Regions from separate parts of the Leisingera sp. ANG-DT genome, predicted to be linked through region 3. Evidence: riboswitches for the same ligand, from Rfam matches in the RefSeq annotation. Region 3 holds a riboswitch; each other region holds the start of a gene.
What was found. A riboswitch is a leader RNA that binds a small molecule or an ion and turns the genes downstream of it on or off. The one in region 3 is predicted to bind cobalamin.

Region 1 (4,239 bases), on a different contig from region 3:
GGCGGCATGCAGGGGCGGCAGGTGACCATCGATTGCAGCAGCGGCGAATTCACAGTCAAAGCGATTCCGCGCCTGGGGGGACAATCATGAAACCGGAGACTTCAAACCCGCTGATCCTTGGCGCGCAATCTTCGGCTAGCGATCTGGCAGGCTGCCCAGCGGTTGGAGTTGGGGACAGCAGTGTTCCTCAGAAAGAACCGGCCCAGCCGCACAATGTGCGGGCAAAACGGGGGAAGCCGGACAAATACGGTTCATTCCTGATCGACGACAGCGAGTTTGCAATCTCCGTCTCGGCGCTCCAGGAGATCGTGAATGAACCGGATGAGATTTCACCTGTGCCGCTTGCGCCGTCCTACATGCTGGGGCTTTTCAACCTCAGGGGCATGATTGTTCCGGTGATTGATTTGCGCAGCCTGCTTGAGTTTCCGGCTATTGAGCGCGCGCTATCGCGCAAGGTTGCAATTGTCGAACATGGCGAACACTGCATTGGCCTTCTTTTCGACAGAACGGGTGAAGTCCTGAACGGAAAAGGCGTGGCGCGGGTCGATTTTCGCCCCAATGGCGACGGCATCAAGGATGTTGTTATCGACGGGGTTTTGAAATTCAATGACGGCGAAAGGCTGGTTCAGGTCCTAGACCCGCACGAACTGCTGAACCTGGAAAAACTGCCGCGGGCTGACAACGGCCCCGGACAGGAAACGGTCAAACTCAGCAGAGGCAAAAAGCTCGCCTGCGTTTCATTTCAAACCGGCCACACGACCTGCGCCATCGACCTGCGGTTTGTAAAGGAGGTCAGATCCGTTCCCAAGCTGGAACAGTCGCTGCTGGTGGGCGGCAATGTGATCGGCACTGCAAATCTGCGCGGCGTTATCCTGCCCGTCATAGATTTCCGCGGATTCATGGGAGATAGTGCAAAATTTGTGCTTGGGGCCACGATCCCCAAGGAGCGCAGAATGCTGATCATCGACACCGCAGAAGGGCCGGTCGGGCTCATGGTCTTTTCCATCGACAGCATCCTGCCCTATTTCGAGGATGAAGTTTTGCCCTTTGCCAAGCTGGCCCTGCCGCGCGGTGATCTTGTGAACGGGTGTCTGCTGGATAAGAACAACCAGATTGTCATGATGCTTGATCCGGCAAAGCTATTGCAGGAGCCAAGTTTTGTGGCTGCGGCCAAAGCCTGCCAGGAGATTTTTCCACCCGAGAAAACGGAAGAAGAGGCCGCTGAACTGGAGGCCCGCGCGGCAAGGCGCACATTTATCAAGTTCACTTTCGAAAAACGGTTCGCGCTCGACACCTCCGAAGTCAGCGAGGTGATCAACCGCCCAATTGACCTGCTCGAACCGCCGTTTTCACTGAGCTTCGTCGAAGGCATCCTGAATTTGCGGGGAGAGCTTATCACCCTGTTCAATCCACGGGTGCTGTATGGGCTGCCGCCCGGGTCCGGCCGCGATCAGAAAGTGCTGATTTTCAAGCATGACGCGCAGAAGTTTGGAATCCTCGTGGACACCGTCGATGAAATAATCATCACGACGGAGAACCGCGTGGCTGAACTGAAGCCCTTGGACCAGCAGAATACCTCCAAGAGCATTGCTGAGGATGTATCCGGGTGCCTGCAGCACAAAACGCCAGACGGCAGGTTCGAGTCGATTTTGATCCTGGATACGAACGCATTGGTGGACCGTTGCTTCAAGGCGGCCTAGAGCGCTCTGCGCCTTCGGATTCTGCAATTAACTGCCGCGGGTCCTGGGTCGATGCCTGCACGGTGCGTGGAGTTGCATGACTAGACCCGAAGAATTCTGCTGACCGACGAAGTTTTTCTTGCCGCAAGAGAAGTGATGCGCTACCCGCGCTTTACCGGTCCCGTAAGGGCTAAGAGGGAATCCGCGGTGCCGCCTGGCGCCAAACGGAACTGCCCCCGCAACTGTAGGCGGCGAGTGCTGTCCCATCGTGTCACTGGGCCTGAAGGGTCCGGGAAGACGGGACAGACAGTGACCCGCCAGTCAGGAGACCTGCCGGTGAAAACCGAAACACACCGGACGGGGTTGTCCGGGGAGGTTGCCGGCTAGATGCGTCGCCCGTTCCTGGCGCCGCAAGAAGGGGAAACCCTCCGCCTTGCTGGTCAATGCCCTTCACCCGTTCTCCGGTCATTGACACATGGAGATCGAAGATCATGTTTCTGCGTTCCGGCCTCATGGGCCTTTCCTTCGTTGCGGCAGCTCAGGCCGCAGCAGCCAGCGAAAACTTTCCGCTGACTATTCAAAACTGCGGTGAAACCGTCACTTTCGAGGCACCGGTTGCGTCCTCCGTGACCGTTGGCCAAGCCGCAACAGAGGTACTTTATGCGCTGGGTCTGGGTGGCAAGGTGCTGGGCACCTCGGTCTGGTTCAACGATGTTCTGCCCGAGTACGCCGCACTGAACGACAAGGTTGAGCGCCTGGCCGACAATGACCCAAGCTTTGAAAGCGTTGTGGCCAAGCGCCCGGGCCTGGTGGCTGCCCAGTATGAGTGGCATATCGGCCCCGAAGGCATCGTCGCCAAGCGCGAGCAGTTTCATGATCTTGGTATCCCGACCTATGTGATGCCCGCGGACTGCGTCGGCAAGGACAACACCACCGGCGGCGACGGCACCCGGACCGAGATGTTCACCACCGACAGCCTCTATCAGGGCATTGAGGAATTGGCGGCGATCTTCGGCGAGGCAGAAAAAGGCGCTGAGCTGGTCGCCGACTACAAGGCTCGTGAGGCCGCGGCTGTGGCCAAGGCGCAAGAGGTTGCGCTGGACGACGCCTCCGCTGTGTTCTGGTTCTCCTCGCCCGAGATGGAAAGCGACCCGTTCGTGGCCGGCCAGAAGGGCGCACCGGGCTACATGATGCAGCAGCTGGGCCTGAAAAACGTCATTGAGACCGACGAGGAATGGCCGACCGTCGGCTGGGAGACCATCGCGAAAGCCAACCCGACGGTGATCGTGATTGCCCGTATGGACCGCCGCCGCTTTGCCGCTGATGACTACGAGAAGAAGCTGGAGTTCCTGCGCAATGACCCGGTCGCCAGCCAGATGGATGCGGTTAAAAACAACCGCATCGTGGTGATGGACGCCCAGGCGATGGATGCCACTATCCGTGCCATCCCGGCGCTGGAAGACCTGGCGGAAGAACTCAGCGCGATCGGCAACGGCGCATGAGTGCAGCCGCCGTACTGGCCTGGCAGGGCATCCGGGGCGCTTGCCTTGCCCTGCCGGTGCTGGCCGCGGCGGTTCTGGCAGGCGCAATGATCGGGGAAACCTCGCTTGCGCCTGACCTTGTCTTGTCCGTTTTGGCCAACAAGCTGGCCGGGGCGGGCCTGCCGGTGGACCCGGTGGATCAGGGCATCATCTGGAGCTACCGGCTGCCGCGGGCGCTGGTGGCTGCAGCCTGCGGGGCGGCGCTGGCGGTTGCGGGTGTAGTGCTGCAGGCCTTGCTGCGCAACGCGCTGGCGGACCCTTACATTCTGGGCATATCGGCCGGTGCCTCGACCGGGGCGGTGGCGGTCACCATTGCAGGTCTTGGCGGCGGCGCCCTGTCACTGTCCTTTGGTGCCTTTAACGGCGCACTGCTGGCGTTTGGCTTTGTCGCCATTCTGGCGCGGGCCGCCGGGGCAGGGGGCAACCGCGCCGCAGCTGCGCAGATCGTGCTGGCGGGCATTGCCGGCTCGCAGCTATTCAATGCGCTGACCGCTTTCATTATCGCCAAGTCCGCCAATGCGGATCAGGCCCGCGGCATCATGTTCTGGCTGATGGGCAACCTCAGCGGCGTGCGCTGGCCGGATGTGTGGCTGGCGGTGCCGCTGGCGCTGGCGGGCTGGATGATCTGCCGCTTTCATGCCCGTGCTCTGGACGCCTTCACCTTTGGCAGCGATTCCGCCGCTTCGCTTGGCATCCCGGTCCGGCGGGTGCAGGTGGTTCTGATCTTCGCCACCGCGCTGATGACCGCGGTGATGGTGTCGATCGTCGGCTCCATCGGCTTTGTCGGCCTGGTGATCCCGCATGCGGCACGGTTCCTGGTAGGCCCCGGCCACCGCAGGCTGATGCCAGCAGCGGCGCTGACTGGCGCCGTGTTCCTGATCGCCGCCGATATCGTCTCCCGCATCATCATCCCCGGCCAGGTGCTTCCCATCGGGGTGGTCACCGCCCTGATCGGGGCGCCGTCCTTTGCGGTGATTCTGGTGCGCGGGCAAAGGACTGCGAGATGAGGATCGAAGCCC
Region 2 (4,239 bases), on a different contig from region 3:
GAGAACATCCGCCTGGTGCGCGGCAGCCATATCGTGGTGCCGAAACTGTTTGACCACGGGCGCTGCTACTTCTTCCAGGGAACCGACGGGCGGATCATCTTTGCCATTCCCTATGAGGAAGACTTCACCCTCATCGGCACAACGGACAGCGACCACTCCGATCCGGACACCGCGCCGGAATGCACCGCAGAGGAGCAGGACTACCTGATTGATTTTGCATCAGGATATTTCAATCAGCCGCTCAAGCGCGAGGATATTGTCTGGACCTATTCCGGCGTGCGCCCGCTTTATGACGACGGCGCCAGCTCTGCCACCGCGGCGACCCGCGAATATGTGCTGACACTGGATCAGGCACAGGCGCCCCTCTTGAATGTCTTCGGCGGCAAAATCACTACCTACCGCAAACTGGCGGAGGCGGCGCTAGCCAAGATCGGCAAAGTGTTCCCGCAACTGCCCGCGGACTGGACCGCAGGCGTGGCCCTGCCCGGCGGCGATTTTGCGGTGGCGGATGCGGAAAAGCTGCGCGGCAAACTGGCGGTGGATTACCCGTTCCTGACGCCCTATTGGACCCGCCGCCTGATCCGCGCCTATGGCACCGAGGCCTGGGCGGTTCTGGGCGAGGCCAAATCCGCGGCTGATATGGGGCAGGACTTCGGGGCGACGATCACCGCGCGGGAACTGGACTGGGCAATTGCCCGCGAATGGGTACGGACCGGAGACGACTACCTGTGGCGGCGCACCAAGCTGGGACTGCGGCTGGATGAAGCCCAGCGCGCCGCGGTGGATGCCTATATTCAAGGCAAGGCACAAACGCTCGCAGCATAACGCGAAGGGCAGCGCCCGTCCCGTCCCACTGGGGCGGGACGGGCGCTGCCCGGCCTTCGGCCAGGCGAAAGACCTTTGTGAGCTTCTTAAAACTCCACGCCCTTTTGCGCTTTCACGCCGGCGCGGAACGGGTGTTTGATCTGGCCCATCTCGGTCACCAGATCGGCGATCTCGATCAGCTCCTCCTTGGCGTTCCTGCCGGTCAGCACCACATGGGTCATCGGCGGCTTCTGCTCGACCAGGAACTCCAGCACCTCCTCCAGATCCAGGTACTCATAGCGCAGCGCGATGTTGATCTCATCCAGCAGCACCATGGTAATGCGCTCGTCCAGGATCATCTCCTTGGCCTTCTCCCAGCCCTTCTGCGCGGCGGCAATGTCGCGCGCCTTGTCCTGGGTTTCCCAGGTAAAGCCCTCGCCCATCGCATAGAACTGGCAGAGATCGCTGAAGTTCTCCTCGATCAGGGTCCGCTCGCCGGTCTGCCAGGCCCCCTTGATGAACTGCACCACGGCGGACGGCATCCCATGCGCAATGCAGCGCATGATCATGCCGAAGCCCGAGGAAGATTTGCCCTTGCCCGGCCCGGTGTGAACGATGATCAGGCCCTTCTCGCCCTCCTTGGTCTTCATCATCCGGTCGCGCGCCGCCTTCTTCTTGGCCATTTTGGACGCGTGACGGGCGGCTTCTTCTTCTGAAATGCCGGTTTCGGACTTTTCGCTCATGGGGGCTCTCCAGCTGTTTGACCCCATGTCTTGACAAAGAAGCCCGCCATAGCGCAAGGGGGTTCAGCTGGTTCCTGTGAAAACAGGCGAAGAGGGAATGTGAAGGCTCGCAAGAGCTCAAGCACAGCCGCCCCCGCGACCGTGACCGGATGAGGCCGCCATGCCACTGGGAATACGTCCCGGGAAGGCAGGATGGCCGGCAAGGCCTGAGCGCCTTGGCATCCGCAAGCCGGGAGACCTGCCAGCGAGAGAGAGATCAACGGGCAGACGGGGTGTTCTGCGACCGGGTGAGGGACTGGCACGACACAGTTCCTTTCTGGCCATCCCGCACGCCCTGCCGCGACAGGAGACGCGCTGATGGCTGACGATATGGCAGGCAAGACTGCCAGCACCCAGGGACCGGTCACGCTGACCGTTTGCCTCACCTGCCGCCGCGAGGGCGCCGACCCGGAGGCCGCCCGCCCCGGCGCCATCCTTCACACAGCCCTGGAAGAAGCCGGAATGCCCGAAGGCGTTCGCCTGCGCGGCGTCGAATGCCTGTCCTCCTGCAAGCGCGGCTGCGCCGTGGCCTTGGTCGGCGGCGAAGAACGCTGGACCTATGTCTACGGCGACCTCGACCCGGACCAGCATGTCCCTGAAATTCTGGAAGGCGCCGCGGCTTACGCCGCTACCGCCGACGGCGTCGTGCCCTGGCGCGAGCGCCCGCAGACCTTCCGCAAGCAATCTGTTGCCCGCATCCCGCCGGCCAAGTTCTTCTCCGAGGAGTAATCATGAGCGACCTCAACAAGATCCCCGTCACCGTCATCACCGGCTTCCTCGGTGCGGGCAAGACCACGCTGATCCGCCACCTGATGCAGAACCCGCAGGGCAAGCGCCTGGCGGTTGTGGTCAATGAATTCGGCACCGCCGGTGTGGACGGCGACATCCTGAAATCCTGCGCCGATGAAAATTGCCCGGCGGAGAACATCATGGAGCTGGCCAACGGCTGCATCTGCTGCACCGTGGCGGATGACTTCATCCCCACCATCGAACAACTGATGGACCTGCCGGAAAAGCCCGATCACATCGTGATCGAGACCTCCGGTCTGGCGCTGCCCAAGCCGCTGCTCAAGGCCTTCGACTGGCCCGCCATCCGCTCCCGTATCACCGTGGACGGCGTGATTGCGCTGGCCGATGCCGAGGCCGTTGCAAAGGGCCAGTTCGCCCCTGACCTGGACGCCGTGCAGGCCCAGCGCGAGGCGGACGACAGCATCGACCACGAAACCCCGCTGTCTGAGGTGTTCGAGGACCAGATCTCCTGCGCCGACATCGTGCTTCTGTCCAAGGCCGACCTGGCCGGCGACGCAGGCGTCGAGAAGGCCCGCGCGGTGATCGAGGCCGAAGCGCCGCGCAAGCTGCCGATCCTGCCGATGAGCGAAGGCGTCATCGACCCGCGCATCATCCTGGGCCTGAATGCCGCTGCCGAGGACGATCTGGAGGCCCGCCCCAGCCACCACGACGGCCACCACGACCACGAGCATGACGATTTTGAAAGCATCGTTGTCGAAATGGGCGAAGTCTCCGACCCGGAAGCGCTGCAGAATGCCATCGTGAAACTCGCCCGCGAGCGCAATATCCTGCGCGTCAAAGGCTATGTCGCGGTGGAGGGGAAACCGATGCGGATGCTGGTTCAGGCCGTGGGCGAGCGCCTGCGCGCCCAGTATGACCAGCCCTGGGGCGCGCAGCCGCGCAAGACCGCCCTGGTGGTCATCGCCGAGCATGACGACATCGACGAACAGGCCATCCGCGCCGAGCTGGGAGCCTGAAGCCAATGGTAGCGAAGCGTCAATTTTTTGACGGCACCGCCTGGCCGAAGGCCGGGCAGCGCCCGTCCCGCCCCCGTCAAACCGAAGGTTTGCCTTCGGCAAAACGGGGCGGGCGCTTCGCTTCCTTCCCCGCCGGGCCGGGCGCTGCCCTCCCCGTTTCCATACGCCCCTTCAGGCAAGGAGCCTGACCCATGCACGTCGTCTTCCGCGAAAGCCACGGCCTTGACGAGACCGACACCCCGCAGGACCTCGGGCAGACGCCCGCGGACCTTGTGGTGCTGTCCTTCTCCGACAGCGACCTCGGCGCCTTTGCGGCGGGCTGGCACCGTGCGGACGGCAAGCTGCCCAGCTTGCGCCTCGCCAACCTTGTGGCGCTCAAGCACCCGCTGTCGGTCGACGTTTACGCGGAACAGACACTGGAGGGCGCCAAGGGCGTCCTTGTCCGCCTGATTGGCGGCGAAAGCTACTGGTCCTACGGTCTCGCCACCCTGCAGGACCTTGCCCGGCGCAAGGGCTTCGCGCTGGCCATCCTGCCAGCAGACGGCCGCGAGGATGCGCGGCTGGATGAGCTGTCCACCCTGCCAGTCTCCACCCTGCGCCGCCTGCAATCCCTGTGCGACGCCGGCGGCGCCGTCGCTGCTCAGGCGGCGCTGGCGCAGCTGTCGCTGGCGGCCGGTCTCTACGCAGGCCCGGTTCTGGGCCTCAAGACCACACCCGAACACGGCTTCTACGACCCAGCTAAAGGCGTGCTTGCGGACCTGCCGCCGCAGGACAAACCGCTGGTGCTGGTGAGCTTCTACCGCTCCTACCTCACCGCTGCCGACACCGCCCCGGTGGATGCGCTGATCGCGGAACTGCGCGCCCGCGGCTATGCCGCCTATGGCGCC
Region 3 (4,239 bases):
GCGGGTTCAGAGCAGCCAATGGATCCTGCATTACCCAGCGGGTCTGCGGCAGGCCAGGGTGCGTTGGCACAGCCCCGGTGATATCCGTGCCAGAGGGCGTGAACACTAGCCTGCGGCAAGTTGCGGGCAGAAACCCCTGCACGGCTTTCAGCAAGGTAGACTTACCTGCGCCGCTTTCTCCGATGACACATAGCATTCCACCCTGCTGGATGTCACAGGAAACATCTTGCAACAGCACTTTGTCTCCGGCCCTGACTGTCAGGCCTTCGAGTTGAAAGACCGGGTCATTCGGCGGCATGGCTGATCTCTGGCTTGGCTTTGTCCCAGCAGCGGTGCGCCACTAGCTCGCGGGAATAGGTATGCTGCGGGTTGGACAAAAGGATGTCAGAAACTCCGCTCTCAACAATCCGGCCGCGCTGCATAATTGCAATCCGTCCTGCAAATCGTGCGGCCAGCGCCAGGTCGTGGGTCACCATCATCACCGCGATCTCATGTTCCGCGGCGATGCGCCGGGTTTCCTGCAGCACCTGCGATGCAATCAGCGGATCCAACGCTGAGGTCGGCTCGTCCAGGATCAAAAGTTTCGGAGCATCCATCAGGGCCATCGCCAGCAACAGACGCTGCTGCATACCTCGACTCCACTGATGCGGGTAGCTACCGCCCGGATCCGGCAGGCCAAGGGCCGATAGAATGTCCCGCTGATGTGAGGTGTGTTTTACCCTTTTGCGGCGGGCCAGTTGGTCCCATTGCCAGCGCAGGCGGCGCAGCGGATCAAAGCCATGGGCCGGGCTTTGCGGCACATATGCAATGCCATCCAGAGTGGTTTTTGCGGGCGAGGCAAAAGCACGCTGCGCGCCGTTGAACAGAATGTGCCCGCTGGTCGGACGCGCAGGGCGGGTCAGGCCCATCACGGCCCGCAAAAGAGTAGATTTGCCCGCACCGGAGCCGCCCACAACCGCCAGCCATTCTGTCGGCGCCATCTCAAGACTGACATCATGCAGAATACCCTGCCCGCCAATTTCGGCGGACAGGGCCTCGATTTTCATCAAAGGTGCCTGTTTACTCGGCAATCGCCAGCTCCGGGCTCGCCAGATAGGTTTCTGCCGGGTGGATGCGGTAGCCCTCAACCTTGCCATTGCCGACCGAAACCTGTGTCTTGTGGAACAGCGGGATCACCGGAAGGTCACGGTTGATAATGGCTTGAACCTCGGCATAGACCGGTTTGCGCTCTTCGCTTGAAAACAGGCTACGGCCCTTTTTAAGCAGTGCGTCCAGCTCAGGGTTGGAGTAGCCGGAAACATTATAGCTGCCATCCGTCGCCACCAATGTGCTGGGGAAGTAATCCGGATCGCCTTGCGGGGCGGTGCCCCAGGCCTGTAGGTGCAGGTCGATTTCGCCAGCTTTAAGTGCCTCGTTGTTTGCGCCGAATTCACCCATTGCGATTTCCGCGCCCAGACCGATCTGCTGCAGCATGATCTGCGAGATTTCCAGTGTCGGCCGCAGCGCAGCCCGGCCTTCGTAGCTACGGATCTTCAGCACGATGTCTTCGCCGTTCAGCTCCCGGATGCCATTGCCGTCACTGTCGGTAATTCCCGCCTCATCCAGCATGGCCAGCGCTTTGGCCGGGTCATAGGACAGGCTGATATCGCCGTTTACCCAGGATTTCATGCTGGCTGGGAAGATGCCATTGGCCGACTGCCCACCGACACCTGCCAGGGTCGCCGCAACGATGGTGTCACGGTCCAGGCCCAGCGAAACGGCATTCAGAAGCGTCTGGTTGGACAGTGGACCGTCATTCACCCGTGGCTGCAAGAAGAACAGTCGCGCGGTTGCCTCCGAGAACAGCTGGCCTTTGCCTTCTTCAAGCAGCTTGGCGAAATCCGGTTCCGGGTAGTTGGTGACCAGATCAACATCGCCCGCCTGCAGTGCCAGTGCCGCAACCGAAGGGTCGCTGATCGCGTCGATCACCAGACGGTCAAGTTTCGGCGCGCCGCCCCAGTAATCGGCAAACCCAGTGGTCACATAAGTTTTGTCCGTTTCCGCATTTTCAAAGACAAACGGACCAGTGCCCACCAGCGGCATTGCATCGGTGCCGTCTTTCATGACAGCCGCCGACGGTTCGGTCAGCGACCACAGGAAAGCTGAGTTCGGTGCACTGGTGCGGAAGACCAGCGTTTTATCGTCAACCAGCTCGATGGATTCGATGTTCAGAAGCTTGACCAGGCGCGGGTTATTCCCGGGGTGGCCCTCTTCGCTCAGCTTTTCAAACGACTCTTTGACAGCCTGGGCGGTGACCGCAGAGCCATCATGGAATTTTACACCCTCGCGCAGGGTGATTTTCCATTCCCGTTCAGACAGGTTTTCAAAACCGGTGGCAAGGCGCGGCTGAAGGGTCATGTCATAGCCGATACCAATCAGCGTTTCCGACACGCCTGCCCGGTTGCTGAGCCAGCCATTCTGGCGGGCACGGGGATCAGGAATGCTGCTTTTGGGGCCAAACGGCGCGGCAATCACCATTTCCAATTTGGTTTCTGCGGCTGCAGGGCTCAAAAGCGCCGCAGCGGCGAGGCAGGTTGCGGCGAGGGTTTTGGTCCAGAAAGCGCGTGAATAATTCGGCATGTCCTTGGTCCTTAGGTTTCTGACAAGGGAATTTTGGGGTGAGGTGTACAAGTTATGTGATAATATAACAAGCGCTGATTCAGTGGACAGCTGCGTCAGCTCAGGTGTTAGGCAGGCAGCTGCGGAACCTGCATGGACAAGATGATGTCAGGGACGGCAACCGCACCTGCGGCTACGTCCAAGCAAGCCCAAACAGTGGGAGCAAGTTTCCGAGATACGCAGGATGCGTGCCATGAGGCCTCCTTCCAGGACGCCCCGTCCCGGTGTGGTTGAAATCGCGATGGCAGGTCTCCTGACTTGCGGGTCTTGGCTGCGCCATCCTTCCCAGCCATACGGCCAGTGGGTGCTTGGCGTCGCTATCCGCTTACAGTTGCGGGGGCAGTCACGGATTTAGCGCCTGTTGGCTACACCTCACCGTGTTCCCTTTTCATCCTCTCAGCATTTTGCCTTGAGGAACCATCGAAAGCAGGTAGGCGAACGCTGACAGAATTGTCAATTGCCCCGAACCAATAGGTAAGGGCTCGAGGTGGGCCAAAAGCTGCAAGTTTCAAGAGGGTCAGTTTCAATGGAAATGACCTTTGCAGCTAATGGTTCAGCCAAATTGCCTCAGTAGCCTGTATTGTAATGAACCGGCCTGTCAGGCAGTGCCTCTATTAAGTTGGCTTCCCTGCGCGAAGCCGACACTCGGGGCACCCCTAGCTGCAATTGGGGCGGAAGTCAGCTCCGTCCGGCGACCTGTGGATTCGGGTGACAGATCTCTCTGCAGCATGCTTGAACGGCTGTTTTTTACGCCGCTCAGCGGCGCCCAAAATGATGCAGTTGCGACGATTTTGTTGCGGCGAGCACGCGCAGCGAAGAAATCCAAGGTACAAGTTGGGCTCGAACCTGCCGTCCACTGCATGAAGCTGCGACGTCAGCTGCCTGCGTAAAGAGGGCACAGGATGGCGCCTTGGCTGCGTTTGCAGCGAAAACCGGCCTGTCTTGGGTCAGAAATGCTTGACAATTGGGGTGGAAATGCCTGGCAGGTGCAGGCAATTTTTCCTTAAAAACAGTCAGCATCGGGTCAGCTTTGCCTGACGTTTGACACAAATTGTCGGGCGACACATAGTTTTGCCATTTGCGACAGAACCTTTCCTTTTTCGTGTCTCCAACATCCCCGCTCGCGCCTCCTGTTCCGCCAGTGGTTTCAATCGGCATGGAACTTTGACCCCCTATAGGCATCCAAAATTGACCCCCTGTTTGACGTGCGGTTAGCTGGCCCGATGCGGTGTAGCCTCCACCAAGCGAAGCCGTATCGTGCCAGCGTCGGCTCGACTATTCTCGGGTTTTGAAGCGCCAGCTCTCGTTGCCCGTTTCGACGATGTCGCAATGGTGGGTAAGGCGGTCGAGCAGCGCGGTAGTCATCTTGGCGTCGCCGAAGACCGAGGGCCATTCGCCGAAGTCGAGGTTGGTCTTCACGATGATCGATGTGCGCTCGTAGAGGCGGCTGATGAGATGGAACAATAGCTGACCACCGGTTTGTGCGAAGGGGAGATAGCCAAGCTCGTCGAGGATCAGGAAGTCGAGACGGCACAGCAGATCTGCCGTGCGCCCCTGTCGGTCGGCGCGGGCTTCCGCATC

Region 1: linked by a shared signal. The riboswitch ahead of RA21_RS15615 (ABC transporter substrate-binding protein) and the one ahead of RA21_RS16700 (ABC transporter substrate-binding protein) in region 3 are both predicted to bind cobalamin.
Region 2: linked by a shared signal. The riboswitch ahead of RA21_RS14440 (DUF1636 family protein) and the one ahead of RA21_RS16700 (ABC transporter substrate-binding protein) in region 3 are both predicted to bind cobalamin.

What each region holds. Positions count from the first base shown of each region.
Region 1 is NZ_JWLE01000020.1:88,465-92,703, reverse strand. Features, by position in the region: gene RA21_RS15625 (chemotaxis protein CheD) at 1-90, shown strand, start outside; gene RA21_RS15620 (chemotaxis protein CheW) at 87-1,700, shown strand; cobalamin riboswitch at 1,839-2,031, shown strand; gene RA21_RS15615 (ABC transporter substrate-binding protein) at 2,171-3,181, shown strand; gene RA21_RS15610 (FecCD family ABC transporter permease) at 3,178-4,227, shown strand; gene RA21_RS15605 (ABC transporter ATP-binding protein) at 4,224-4,239, shown strand, end outside.
Region 2 is NZ_JWLE01000013.1:144,051-148,289, forward strand. Features, by position in the region: gene glpD (glycerol-3-phosphate dehydrogenase) at 1-825, shown strand, start outside; gene cobO (cob(I)yrinic acid a,c-diamide adenosyltransferase) at 912-1,547, opposite strand; cobalamin riboswitch at 1,599-1,807, shown strand; gene RA21_RS14440 (DUF1636 family protein) at 1,905-2,315, shown strand; gene cobW (cobalamin biosynthesis protein CobW) at 2,318-3,352, shown strand; partial or broken gene RA21_RS14450 (cobaltochelatase subunit CobN) at 3,544-4,239, shown strand, end outside.
Region 3 is NZ_JWLE01000022.1:30,585-34,823, reverse strand. Features, by position in the region: gene RA21_RS16710 (ATP-binding cassette domain-containing protein) at 1-298, opposite strand, end outside; gene RA21_RS16705 (ATP-binding cassette domain-containing protein) at 285-1,046, opposite strand; gene RA21_RS16700 (ABC transporter substrate-binding protein) at 1,060-2,619, opposite strand; cobalamin riboswitch at 2,885-3,095, opposite strand; gene RA21_RS22695 (hypothetical protein) at 3,415-3,816, opposite strand; partial or broken gene istB (IS21-like element helper ATPase IstB) at 3,934-4,239, opposite strand, start outside.